Regions from separate parts of the Rahnella sp. 1L-D-7-B-C2 genome, predicted to be linked through region 2. Evidence: predicted binding sites of a transcription regulator. Region 2 holds the regulator's gene; each other region holds the start of a gene.

Region 1 (3,120 bases), on a different contig from region 2:
TGCACCGGAGAAGAGAACGTAAATCACGGTCACTTTCCATTTAATGAACTCGTCATTATGGAAAACCAGCGTCAGGGTGCCGAAAACAGCCACCATCGCGAAGGTGATCAACGTCATTTTTTCGATTTTACGATACATCACCCAGGTGATGATCAGCGCCAGTGCCGTGGCAGCAATTAATGCGCCCGATGCGACAAAAATGTCGTAAAGCTTATAAACCACAAAAAAGACAATCAGGGGAAGAAAATCGAGGAGCTGCTTCATACTTCATTCCATGTTTTATGTATGGGATGACTATACCGGAATCATTTCGCGGACAAAAGAAAAGGGCGCCTGAGCGCCCTTTAAAAAAACATATCAATATTACACGCGTAATTTTGTGTAAAGACGGAACAGATAAATCAGTAATAACGCGGAAACCAGGTTGCTCAGCGCGCTGAGGATCACCGCCGCGACGTCAGGGGACATCATCGACAGACGGCTCACCACCAGCAGCAGTACCATTTTCGCTGCCAGCCAGAACATGATGGCCGGAACAATGAGGCGCAGATTGGCGAAGGCCAGCTTGCTGCTGACTTTGACGGATTTGAAAACGCCGAGTTTTTCATTCACACACAACACCGGTGACAGGCATGTCGCTACCGCCAGCACGATGCCCGGTACGACGAACAGCGTCAGGCCGAGCTGAACCAGCAGGGTGCAGAGAAGCATCAGGCCGAACAGACGCGGCATGATCGGTGCTGCTGCGCCGAGCGCGCGAAGAGCGCTGGTGCGCATCCCGCCTGAAACCTGTTGCAGCAGAACTAACATCCCGCCCACCAGCAGTACATTGCCGATCAGCGCAGAGAACGTCGCCGCCGCAGACACCTGAAGCAGCACTTTCTGCTGCTCCGGGGACATGCTCTGTACCAGCTCCTGAATGCTCATGCCGGTATTACTCAGCAAATCGTCGCTACCGGCGCTGAGCAGGCTCAGTTGATCGCTGCCCGGCATAAAAATCTGGTTCAAGATGACGGTAATTAATGCGGTCATGACAGCCAGCAGCAAAATGCTACCTAACTGATTACGCATAAAATTGAAACTGTCACGGTACAACGTACTGGCCGTGATAGGCATGAACGCTCCTTGGCAAAAAGCAAAAATCAATAAGACGGCGATTGTAACCTTTAAATGGGGATCGCCGATAGGTTTGCGCTGACTTCCTGTCAGTTTGCGTGACGAATCGCTGCCTGAACGCGTTGGTGTTAACTGCAATCAGGAACCGGTAATTTCATCTCCAGCGCAGGCAACCCGTAATGCGCACGGGCGCGGTCGCAGGCAGAATTGCCGATACCGTCCAGACCGGACTGATCGAATTCGCGGCAGGGTGAAGGGCGGTTGAGGTAAATAGAACAGGAAACGGACTGGCCGACTTCCCCTTCAAGGGCGACACAGCGCGGTGATTTGCTGTTGGTGCCTTGCATACAGCTCAAAAAGGGAGTGACTTGCTCTGTCAGCGCCTGCGGAATATCTCCACCTGCGACCTGAGATTCAGCCCAATAAAAAGAGACCCGGAAATACGCACAGCATGCGCCACAGGTCATGCATGGGTTGTTCATTTCGCTCATTTTGGGATGTGACCCACTCCTTAACGGCACCAAACCAAAACCACAAGGAATAAGCAAAGTACGCAGCGACGTTTTTTTAAGCAACAGATATTCGCGGCATTTGAGAAATAAACAAATCCCCCTGTTTTTGATGTAGATCAATTCCTTTGTTTTTATAGATTTAGATCGGATTGAGAAAGATGCTTTTTTCGTAAATTTGTTTTAAAGATGTGATCCCGCAATGATCAATCCATACCAAAGAGTAGGTATCATTCGCGCGGCAAATATATAATCCACACAAAGGGAAGGGACAATGAAGGCAGCATATTGGGCATTGGTCGCGGCAGCGGCATTTCCGTCAGTCGCGAGCGCACATCAGGCAGGGGATGTGATTTTTCGTGTAGGTACCGCCACCGTCCGGCCAACCGAAGGGTCCGACAACGTTCTGGGACTGGGTTCGTTTAATATTAATAACAATACGCAGATGGGGATGACCCTGGGTTACATGTTCACCGATAACATCGGGATGGAACTGCTTGCGGCCACGCCGTTCCAGCACAAAGTCGGTCTTCAAAGCACCGGGACCATTGCCGAAGTGAAACAGCTGCCGCCGTCATTAATGGCGCAGTACTACTTTGGGGATAAGCAAGACAAGCTGCGTCCGTACCTCGGCGTCGGTATCAACTACACCACGTTTTATGATACCAATTTCAACCAAACGGGCCGCGATGCCGGGTTGTCCGATCTGAGCGTGAAAGATTCCTGGGGCGTGGCAACGCAGGCTGGTCTTGATTACAACCTCGATAACAACTGGCTGATAAACATGTCAGTGTGGTGGATGGATATCGACACTGAAGTGAAATTCAAAGCCGGTGGCGAGCAGCAAAACATCAACACCCGGATCGACCCGTGGGTCTTTATGTTTGGCGTCGGCTATCGTTTCTGATTGTTGGTCAGGTATAAAAAAAGAGGCGCTCCGGCGCCTCTTCGCATTTCTACAACCGACAGCCCTTACTTAAGGCGCATGTCGTTCTCAATGGAGCGAACACCGGCCACGCCGCGTGTCACTTCAACCGCACGGTTAGCATCCGCAGTTGACGTTACAAAGCCGCTCAGCTGAACGCGACCTTTAAAGGTTTCGACGCTGATTTCGCGTGATGCGATGGTTTTATCCGCCAGCAGGGCTGATTTCACTTTAGTGGTCACGACGGTGTCATCGATATAACCGCCGGTTCCTTCTGATTTTTTTGTAGGCGCACAGGCGGCAACGGCCATGACGACGACGGCTGCCATGCAAAATGCGGACAAGGTTTTGAATAGCTTCATAAATAACTCTCCATGCTTTGTTATAAAACCAAAAGAAACGATCTGTAGAACAAACGGTAACTCACGCAAGCAATGCGGTTAGAGCCCGAATAATCATAGGCTTGATGAGTAAATTTAGTTTGGTTTATTGATGGCTTTTATACAAATATTTGAAGGGAGAAAAATCGTAAGAAATTAAAAAGAAACAGAACGTGAGCATTTTGACGCC
Region 2 (3,120 bases):
TCCTTGAAGAGCTGGAGCGCGCCGCCGAAGAAATCCAGCAGATTAATCAGTATTCACAAGGCTCGGTGGCGATCGGGTTTTCATCGCTGCTGGCACTGACGGTGTTCCCGGCGCTGAATGAGGAATTCAAAACGCAGTTTCCGCAGTCAAAATTGCTGATCAAAGAAGGGCAGCTGTCGGTGCTGCTTCCGGCGCTGCGCGAAGGGAAGCTGGACTTCGCCGTCGGTACCGCCGGGCCGGGATTTCCGCTGGAAGATCTGGTGCGCGAACCGCTGTTCACCGCGCCGTTCGGGATTATCGCCCGTCGCGGTCATCCGCTGGCCAATGCCACACGGCTGGAAGAATTGCAGGATGCGCGCTGGGTATTGCCGGAAACGGATATGGGTTACTACCAGCAGCTACAGCTGGCGGACGGTTTTTATCTGGCAGGAAGTGAAACGCCGGTGCGCACCGATTCGGTAGTGTGCGGGCTGAATATGGTATTGCAGTCGGATTATCTGACCGTCGTGGCGCGGGCGATGCGGGCGCCGTTCGGTTTGCAGGACCCGTTGTGCCTGCTGAAAATCGACACTCTGCCGCAGGCGGAATACTGTGTGCTCTATTCGCAAAAATCGCCGCTGACGTTTGCCGCGCGGCGGTTTTTGGATTTACTGCGCCATCAGTGCCAGTCGTATGACTGGTCGTGACCTATTCGGCTTCAATCACTTCAAAACTGTGGGTGATCGTCGCGGCTTTGCCCAGCATCAGAGAAACAGAACAATATTTCTCGGCAGAAAGGCTGACGGCGCGTTCGACGATCTTATCGGTCAGATCTTTGCCGGTGACGATAAAGTGCAGATTGATGTGCGTGAACAGACGCGGCGCTTCTTCGCGACGCTCTGAAGTCAATTTTACTTCACAATCCCGGACGTCATTGCGGCCTTTTTGCAAAATCGACACCACGTCGATCGCGCTGCAACCGCCCGCAGACATCAGTAACATTTCCATCGGGCTGGGGGCTTTATCGCCCGCATTGCCATCCATTAAAACCTGATGACCTGACGCGGATTCACCTAAAAACGTCAGACCTTCCACCCATTTTACGCGTGCGTGCATTTGCTTATCTCCCGGCGCTCTTAAGAATCAAATTTTCCCCCCAGACTACCCTTTCACCTAAAAACTGGCAACGTAACCCGATCGCCATCATGCTGAAGCGAGACAACACAAGACAGCATTGCAAACCTGTGTTACAAACAAAGCCGAAACATACTTTCCAGCAAATTGCGGTGACGGTTTTCGTGGTTTAAGAACAGAACCCAAGGTGATAACGGCAATATATAGCCGGTTTCACTCCGACATCCGCTTGCAGCATTTCTGGGGAGCTATATGCTGAAAGGGCGCATTAATATTCAGACGCCGTACAGGGAACTCTGAGCCCTGTGATTTTGGGCAGCGATAATAACAGAGGATAATAGCAAATGGTTCTCGGCAAGCCACAAACAGACCCGACTCTTGAATGGTTCCTGTCTCACTGTCATATACATAAGTATCCTTCTAAAAGTACGCTGATTCACCAAGGTGAAAAAGCCGAAACGCTTTACTACATCGTGAAAGGGTCGGTTGCCGTCCTGATTAAAGATGAAGAAGGCAAAGAGATGATACTTTCCTACCTTAACCAAGGTGACTTCATCGGCGAGCTGGGACTCTTCGAAGAAGGTCAGGAACGCAGTGCCTGGGTACGTGCTAAAACTGCCTGTGAAGTGGCTGAAATTTCTTATAAAAAATTCCGCCAGCTGATTCAGGTTAACCCGGACATTCTGATGCGCCTCTCCGCGCAGATGGCAAACCGTCTGCAAATGACGTCTGAGAAAGTCGGTAACCTCGCTTTCCTCGACGTAACGGGCCGTATCGCTCAAACCTTGCTGAATCTGGCCAAACAGCCAGATGCAATGACCCACCCGGACGGGATGCAGATTAAAATCACCCGCCAGGAAATCGGTCAGATCGTCGGTTGCTCCCGTGAAACCGTCGGCCGCATTCTTAAAATGCTGGAAGATCAGAGCCTGATCTCCGCACACGGTAAAACGATTGTCGTCTACGGCACACGTTAATCCCTCAAAAATAGGCGCGGCAGCTTACTGTCGCGCCTTTTTTATGGGCTAAGCTTCAGTTATGACGCTATGGCGAAGGCTGTTTTATCACCCCGAAGTGAATTACGCACTGCGCCAGACGCTGGTGTTATGTTTGCCGGTCGGCCTGTGCTGGCTGTTCGGTAATCTGCAAATGGGGTTGCTGTTCTCCCTCTGCCCCGCCTGTTGTAACGTCGCCGGTCTCGATACGCCGCACAAACGCTTCTTCAAACGTCTGATCATCGGTGGCTCGCTGTTTGCGGTGAGCAGTATTTTGCTGCAACTGATGCTGGAAAACTGGCACATCCCGCTACCGCTCATCATGCTCTCTCTCGCCTTACTGCTCGGCGTCACCGGTGAAATCAGCCCGCTGCACGCGCGTCTGTTGCCCGGCGCGCTGGTGGCGACCATCTTTACCCTGAGCATGGTCGGCATCAGGCCGATGTGGCAGGCACCCGCGCTGTTCGCCGCAGGCACGGCCTGGTACGGGCTGTTCAACTGGGCGTGGTTTCGTATCTCTAAAGAACAGCCGATGCGTGAAACCCTCAGCCAGCTGTATCTGCAACTGGCTGATTATTTCGAAGCCAAATACAGCTTGCTGACGCAGCATACTGATCCCGAAACCGCTTTACCGCCGCTGCTTGAGCGTCAGCAGCAGGTCATCGATCTTATCGCCCTGCTCTATCAGCAGTTGCACATGCTGCCGCAGCACGGACATCATCACCACAAACGGCTGTTCCAGCGTTTTCAGGTGGCGCTCGATTTACAAGAGCACATCACGGTCAGCCTGCATCAGCCGGAAGAAGTGCAAAAGCTGGTGGAAGAAAGCCATGCCGAGGCGGTGATCCGCCGCAATGCGCAGGTGATTTCCGCCAGGCTACGCGTGATTGCCGACGATATTCTTTATCACCGGCTTTCCGAACGTTTCACGATGGCGAACGAGCTGGCGGCGCTGGAAAAAATCGCCGCGCGCAACCCGGATAATCCGGTCGGCCAGTTTTGCTATTACCAC
Region 3 (3,120 bases), 340 kb from region 2:
CCTTCTCCTTCCTGGCACTCGGCGCTGTCGTTCTGTCGATTACCGGTGTGGAAGCGTTGTATGCCGATATGGGGCACTTCGGGAAATTCCCGATCCGTCTGGCGTGGTTCACGGTGGTATTGCCGTCCCTGGTGCTCAATTACTTCGGTCAGGGCGCGTTGCTGCTGAAAAATCCGGAAGCGATTAAAAACCCCTTCTTCCTTCTGGCGCCTGACTGGGCGTTAATTCCGTTACTGGTATTAGCCACGTTAGCGACCATCATTGCCTCTCAGGCGGTGATTTCCGGTGTGTTCTCCCTGACGCGTCAGGCTGTGCGACTGGGTTATTTACCGCCGATGCGCATCATTCACACCTCGGAAATGGAAGCCGGTCAGATTTATATCCCGGCCATTAACTGGTTGCTGTATTTCGCAGTGGTGATTGTGATTGCCAGCTTTGAACATTCCAGCAATCTTGCCGCGGCGTACGGAATTGCGGTGACTGGTACGATGGTGCTCACCAGCATTCTTTCCTGCACGGTGGCGCTGAAAAACTGGCACTGGAAACCGTTCCTGGTAGGTATTTTGCTGATCGGTCTGCTGTTTATGGATATCCCGCTGTTTGCAGCGAACGCCACTAAGCTGTTCTCTGGCGGCTGGTTGCCGCTGACGCTTGGCCTGTGCATGTTTATCGTCATGACCACGTGGAAAAGCGAGCGTTTTCGTCTTATGCGCCGCATGAACGAACATGGGAATTCGCTGGAGGCAATGATCGCTTCGCTCGAGAAATCTCCGCCGGTTCGCGTTCCGGGAACTGCGGTGTATATGTCGCGAGCCATCAACGTCATTCCGTTCGCATTGCTGCATAACCTCAAGCACAACAAGGTGCTGCATGAGCGCGTGGTACTGCTGACGCTGCGAACGGAAGACGCGCCTTATGTACACAACGTCCGGCGTGTCACTATCGAGCAGCTGTCACCGACGTTCTGGCGCGTGGTGGCAAGTTACGGATTTAAAGAAACGCCGAACGTGGAAGAGATTTTCCACCGCTGTGGTCTGGAAGGTTTGCCGTGCCGGATGATGGAAACGTCGTTCTTCATGTCGCATGAATCGCTGATCCTGACCAAGCGTCCATGGTATCTCTACTTCCGTGGCAAGCTGTTCATGGCGCTCAGTCGTAACGCCTTGCGCGCGCCGGACCAGTTTGAGATCCCGCCCAACCGCGTTATCGAACTGGGTACGCAGGTGGAAATTTAATCCTGCTTTTTGCCGCTCACAGGGTACCTTCGGGTACCCTGTTTTGTTTGTATCTTCTCCTTTGTGAAATGACTAACTCAAATTGCCTCCCGATTTCTGAATCATTCAGCGAAACGTTTCGACGTTGATCACAATTCCATCACATCTTCGTTGCCTTGTGCGGCCAGTCTCATAAACTCAGTGGTGAGCGAAACGTTTCGCTGTAGGAGTCAAAATGAAGAAGTCACCGCTGTTAAATGCCGAAATCTCAACTGTTATTGCCCGGTTAGGTCATACCGATCAGCTGGTTATTGGCGATGCCGGACTTCCGGTGCCAGCAGCTTGCCAGCGCATCGATCTGGCGCTAACCCAGGGAGTTCCCACCTTTTTACAAGTCTTAGAGGTAGTGACACACGAGATGCAGGTTGAGCGGGCTATCCTCGCAGAGGAAATCCTCACTAAAAATCCTCAACTCCATGAAGCGTTACTCGCCCGATTGACACAACTCGAACAACACCAGGGAAACACCATTGCTTTGGATTACGTCAGTCATGAGGCATTCAAAGCGCAAACCGAAAAAAGTCGGGCTGTCATCCGCAGCGGGGAATGTTCGCCGTATGCGAATGTGATCCTGTGTGCCGGCGTAACCTTCTGAGGCCTTTATGCAACCTTTGCTGCAACTAACAGGGATTGATAAAGCCTTCCCCGGCGTAAAAGCACTTTCCGGCGCGGCGCTCAGCGTTTATCCGGGACGTGTCATGGCGCTGGTGGGTGAAAACGGCGCGGGTAAATCCACGATGATGAAAGTGCTGACCGGCATCTACCAAAAAGATGCCGGCTCAGTGCATTTCCTCGGCAAGGAAACCGCGTTCAGTGGCCCGAAAGCTTCGCAGGAAGCGGGGATCGGCATCATCCATCAGGAACTTAACCTGATCCCTCAGCTGACTATCGCTGAAAACATTTTTCTCGGCCGTGAGTTTGTAAACGGTTTTGGCCGCATCAACTGGAAAAAGATGTATGCCGAAGCGGACAAACTCCTGGCCCGTCTGAATCTGCGCTACAAAAGCGATCGTCTGGTCGGTGAACTATCGATTGGCGATCAGCAGATGGTCGAAATCGCCAAAGTGCTGAGCTTTGAATCCAAAGTCATCATCATGGATGAACCGACGGATGCGCTGACCGATACTGAAACCGCCTCCCTGTTTAGCGTTATTCGCGAACTGAAGGCGGCCGGCTGCGGCGTGGTGTACATCTCGCACCGCATGAAAGAAATTTTTGAGATCTGCGATGACGTCACCGTATTCCGTGACGGGCAGTTTATCGCCGAGCGTCCGGTCAGCGAGCTGGAAGAAGACACCCTAATCGAAATGATGGTTGGCCGTCGTCTGGAAGAGCAGTATCCGCGTATTGTTCACAAGCGCGGTGCGCTGCGCTTGCAGGTTCGCGATGTCTGCGGGCCGGGCGTGGATAACGTCAGTTTTGATTTGCACAGCGGCGAGATCCTCGGGGTATCCGGGCTGATGGGTGCCGGTCGCACCGAGCTGATGAAAATCCTCTACGGCGCGCTGCCGCGTAAAAGTGGATACGTTTCTCTTGATGGCCGCGAAGTGGTGACTCACTCACCGCAGGACGGTCTGGCGAACGGTATCGTTTATATCTCCGAAGATCGTAAACGCGATGGCTTAGTGCTCGGGATGTCGGTGAAAGAAAATATGTCGCTGACCGCACTGCGTTATTTTAGCCACGGCGGGGGACGCCTCAAGCATGCGGATGAACAACAGGCCGTCGGCGACTTCATCCGTCTCTTCAATATTAAAACGCCATCGATGATGCAGCCGATTGGTTTGCTCTCCGGTGGTAATCAGCAAAAAGTGGCGATTGCCCGCGGTTTGATGACGCGGCCAAA
Region 4 (3,120 bases), on a different contig from region 2:
TGACCGCGTTCTGACCGTGGATCTTCACGCAGAACAAATTCAGGGCTTCTTCGATGTGCCTGTAGACAATGTGTTCGGCAGCCCAATCCTGCTCGAAGACATGCTGCAACAAAACCTGGAAAACCCAATCGTGGTTTCTCCGGACATCGGTGGCGTTGTCCGCGCCCGTGCCGTCGCTAAACTCCTCAACGATACCGACATGGCCATCATCGACAAACGTCGCCCACGCGCAAACGTTTCTCAGGTGATGCACATTATCGGTGACGTCGCTGGCCGTGATTGCGTTCTGGTTGATGACATGATCGATACCGGTGGCACGCTGTGTAAAGCGGCTGAAGCACTGAAAGAACGCGGTGCGAAGCGCGTATTTGCCTATGCAACTCACCCGATCTTCTCCGGCAATGCAGTGGAAAACATCCGTAACTCCGTTATCGACGAAGTGATCGTATGCGACACCATCCCGCTCTCCGCGGAAATTCGTGCGCTGAAGAAAGTCCGTACCCTGACGCTGTCAGGTATGCTGGCTGAGGCTATCCGCCGCATCAGTAACGAAGAATCCATTTCTGCAATGTTCGAGCATTAATCATCACGCCCCTGTTTTCAGGGGCGTTTTGTTTTAAATGTTTTGATTCATCAGAAATGCAAAAAAACCGTTGTGGCGTGAGCGACAACGGTTTTTTTATGTCCAGCCTTCAGGCTAAATCAGGAGTGGCGATGAGACTTACTGCAACGTGAGTCGTAATGACGTACCCACCAGTAGCGATCTGCTACACGTTCGCGACCACCGACTCTCGCACCGGTCAGCCATAAAATCGCACCGATAAAGATGCTGCCGATCGCGCCGTGCGCCAGGAACTGTGGAAGCCCGAGCTCAGGCAGTTGATTTAAAATGGAATAACCAACGCCACCGACCATTGTGAGCAAACCGAGACCCATCAGGGCATTGCCCAGTCTTGTTGCGGTTTTACGTTTCATATGTCACCTCCAGATAGCGTTCATTTAGCATCATTGCTGTCTTGTCTTTTCCTGCCTTAACTATAGACGTCCCAACCGGTTCACTTTGCGGCAACGATCACATTCAAAGAACAATGAGTGACAAAACTTTACGTTTTCCAGACATATACATTCGTAGGGTGAATAGTTATCCGTTGGCATTATTCATTTTCGACACTATCTGCGGCTTTTCCCCCGCCCTTTATTTGGCATGGCACTGACAGGCAGGTAAACTGTGCGCCTAAACCTCACCAGATGAAGAAGCGAAAACCGTGAGCAGCATTAAATTAATTGTCGGGCTGGCCAATCCCGGTGCCGAATATGCCCAAACCCGTCACAATGCGGGTGCCTGGTATGTCGACCTCCTCGCCCGCCAGCACAATCAGCAGTTGAAAGAAGAAAGTAAATTTTTCGGTTATACCGCGCGGCTGTCTCTGGCCGGTGAGGACGTTCGTCTGCTGGTGCCGACCACCTTTATGAACCTCAGCGGAAAAGCGGTGCTGGCGATGGCACAGTTCTATCGCATTGAGCCGGAAGAAATTCTGGTCGCCCACGACGAGCTGGATATTCCGCCGGGGCTGGCGAAAATCAAACTTGGCGGCGGCAACGGCGGCCACAATGGTCTGAAAGATATTCAAAGCAAATTCGGCAATAATCCGAACTTCTACCGTCTGCGCATCGGCATTGGTCATCCGGGCGATAAAAGCAAAGTGGTGGGATTTGTGCTCGGCAAGCCGCCGGCCAATGAACAAAAGCTGATTGACGATGCGATCGACGAAGCACTGCGTTGCACCGAACTGCTGATGAAAGAAGGCCTGGAAAAAACCATGCGCCGCCTGCACAGCTTCAAAGCCGAACTGTAAGACATTCTGCCAGGGTGCGGGAATTCCCCGCGCCCTTTCCTTTCCCTCCTCCCGCCGTAACTTAAATTCCGTTACCTGCCCTGCAATTCCTCACGGCTTTGTTGCCAACTGCAACTATTCATGAGCATTATGCGAATCTCATTTACATTCAGTTACGCCTAATGATTAACGTTGCTTTGATTGATGACCACGTAGTGGTTCGTTCCGGTTTTGCCCAGCTGCTCGGCCTTGAGCCGGATATCCAGATTGTCGGCCAGTATGCTTCGGCGGCGAACGCCTGGTCGTCGCTGCTAAAAATGAACATTGACGTGGCGGTGATGGATATCGCCATGCCCGACGAAAGCGGACTGAGCCTGCTTGCGCGCCTACGGCATCAGCGGCCTGATTTTCGCGCCATTATTTTGAGCATTTACGACACCACGGCATTCGTGCAAAGCGCGCTCGACGCCGGTGCCGGCGGCTATCTCACCAAGCGTTGCGGCCCGGAAGAGCTGGTACAGGCAGTGCGAACGGTTCACGCCGGTGGCCGTTATCTCTGTTCGGATGCCCTGCTGGCATTGCGCCAGAGCCAGCAAACACCGAAAGCGCTACAGGCGCTGACGCCGCGCGAACGCGAGATTTTCGACTTGCTGGTCAACGGGCTGAGCGTGAAGGCAATCGCCGAACAGCTCGAACTCAGCCATAAAACTGTGCATGTCCACCGTGCCAATATCCTCGGCAAACTTCAGTGCGAAACCACCATCGAACTGGTGCATTTCGCCATTTTGCATAACCTGCTCGCCTGATGCGCAGATTTGGCCTGACGCTGTTTCTCGCCATTTTCTACAGCCTGTGCTGGCTGGCGCTGTGGTCGATCAGTTTTTACCTCACGCAAAACGGTCAGCAGGCAATGCTGCTTCTGCCGCAGGGCTTGCGCCTGGCACTGATGACGCTGCTTTCACGCCGTTACTGGCCGGCGATGCTGGCGTCGGAACTCGGCATTGCCTTCTGGCTGCACAGCGAACAGTTGCAGACCCACTGGATTATTCTGCTTTCGCCGTTCCTGAGCCTGATCCCCGCCGCGCTGGTGCAGCATTTCTGGCGGCGATTTACCCTCTACTGGCAACGACTTTTGCTGTTGCTCGGCGCCGTGGCAGGCAACAGCCTGTTGCAGATGGCAATGCCAGGTCTGTGGCTGAATTCGCCACTAAGCCAGACGCTGCTCGCTTCGTTCACCGGCGGCATTCTGCTGACGCCTTTTATCTATCTGATTTATGAATACCTC

The links. Region 2 encodes CRP, which controls carbon source genes, mostly activating them, when cyclic AMP is high. Its sites were predicted from a motif close to ATGTGANNNNNNTCACAT; they were not measured.
Region 1: ompW (outer membrane protein OmpW) is a predicted target of CRP. The motif match lies at 1,733-1,750, and genes of this name have one in related genera.
Region 3: rbsD (D-ribose pyranase) is a predicted target of CRP. The motif match lies at 1,352-1,369, and genes of this name have one in related genera.
Region 4: pth (aminoacyl-tRNA hydrolase) is a predicted target of CRP. The motif match lies at 1,061-1,078, and genes of this name have one in related genera.

What each region holds. Positions count from the first base shown of each region.
Region 1 is NZ_JBXAVQ010000001.1:137,819-140,938, reverse strand. Features, by position in the region: gene AC0Z7K_RS00645 (septation protein A) at 1-264, opposite strand, end outside; gene AC0Z7K_RS00640 (YciC family protein) at 364-1,116, opposite strand; gene AC0Z7K_RS00635 (YkgJ family cysteine cluster protein) at 1,245-1,607, opposite strand; gene ompW (outer membrane protein OmpW) at 1,900-2,532, shown strand; gene AC0Z7K_RS00625 (BON domain-containing protein) at 2,598-2,912, opposite strand.
Region 2 is NZ_JBXAVQ010000004.1:348,857-351,976, reverse strand. Features, by position in the region: gene AC0Z7K_RS10040 (LysR substrate-binding domain-containing protein) at 1-686, shown strand, start outside; gene AC0Z7K_RS10035 (OsmC family protein) at 688-1,095, opposite strand; gene crp (cAMP-activated global transcriptional regulator CRP) at 1,458-2,090, shown strand; gene AC0Z7K_RS10025 (YccS/YhfK family putative transporter) at 2,152-3,120, shown strand, end outside.
Region 3 is NZ_JBXAVQ010000004.1:6,954-10,073, reverse strand. Features, by position in the region: gene kup (low affinity potassium transporter Kup) at 1-1,235, shown strand, start outside; gene rbsD (D-ribose pyranase) at 1,450-1,869, shown strand; gene rbsA (ribose ABC transporter ATP-binding protein RbsA) at 1,877-3,120, shown strand, end outside.
Region 4 is NZ_JBXAVQ010000020.1:50,823-53,942, forward strand. Features, by position in the region: gene prs (ribose-phosphate diphosphokinase) at 1-583, shown strand, start outside; gene ychH (stress-induced protein YchH) at 703-975, opposite strand; gene pth (aminoacyl-tRNA hydrolase) at 1,266-1,856, shown strand; gene AC0Z7K_RS21365 (response regulator) at 2,018-2,641, shown strand; gene AC0Z7K_RS21370 (MASE1 domain-containing sensor histidine kinase) at 2,641-3,120, shown strand, end outside.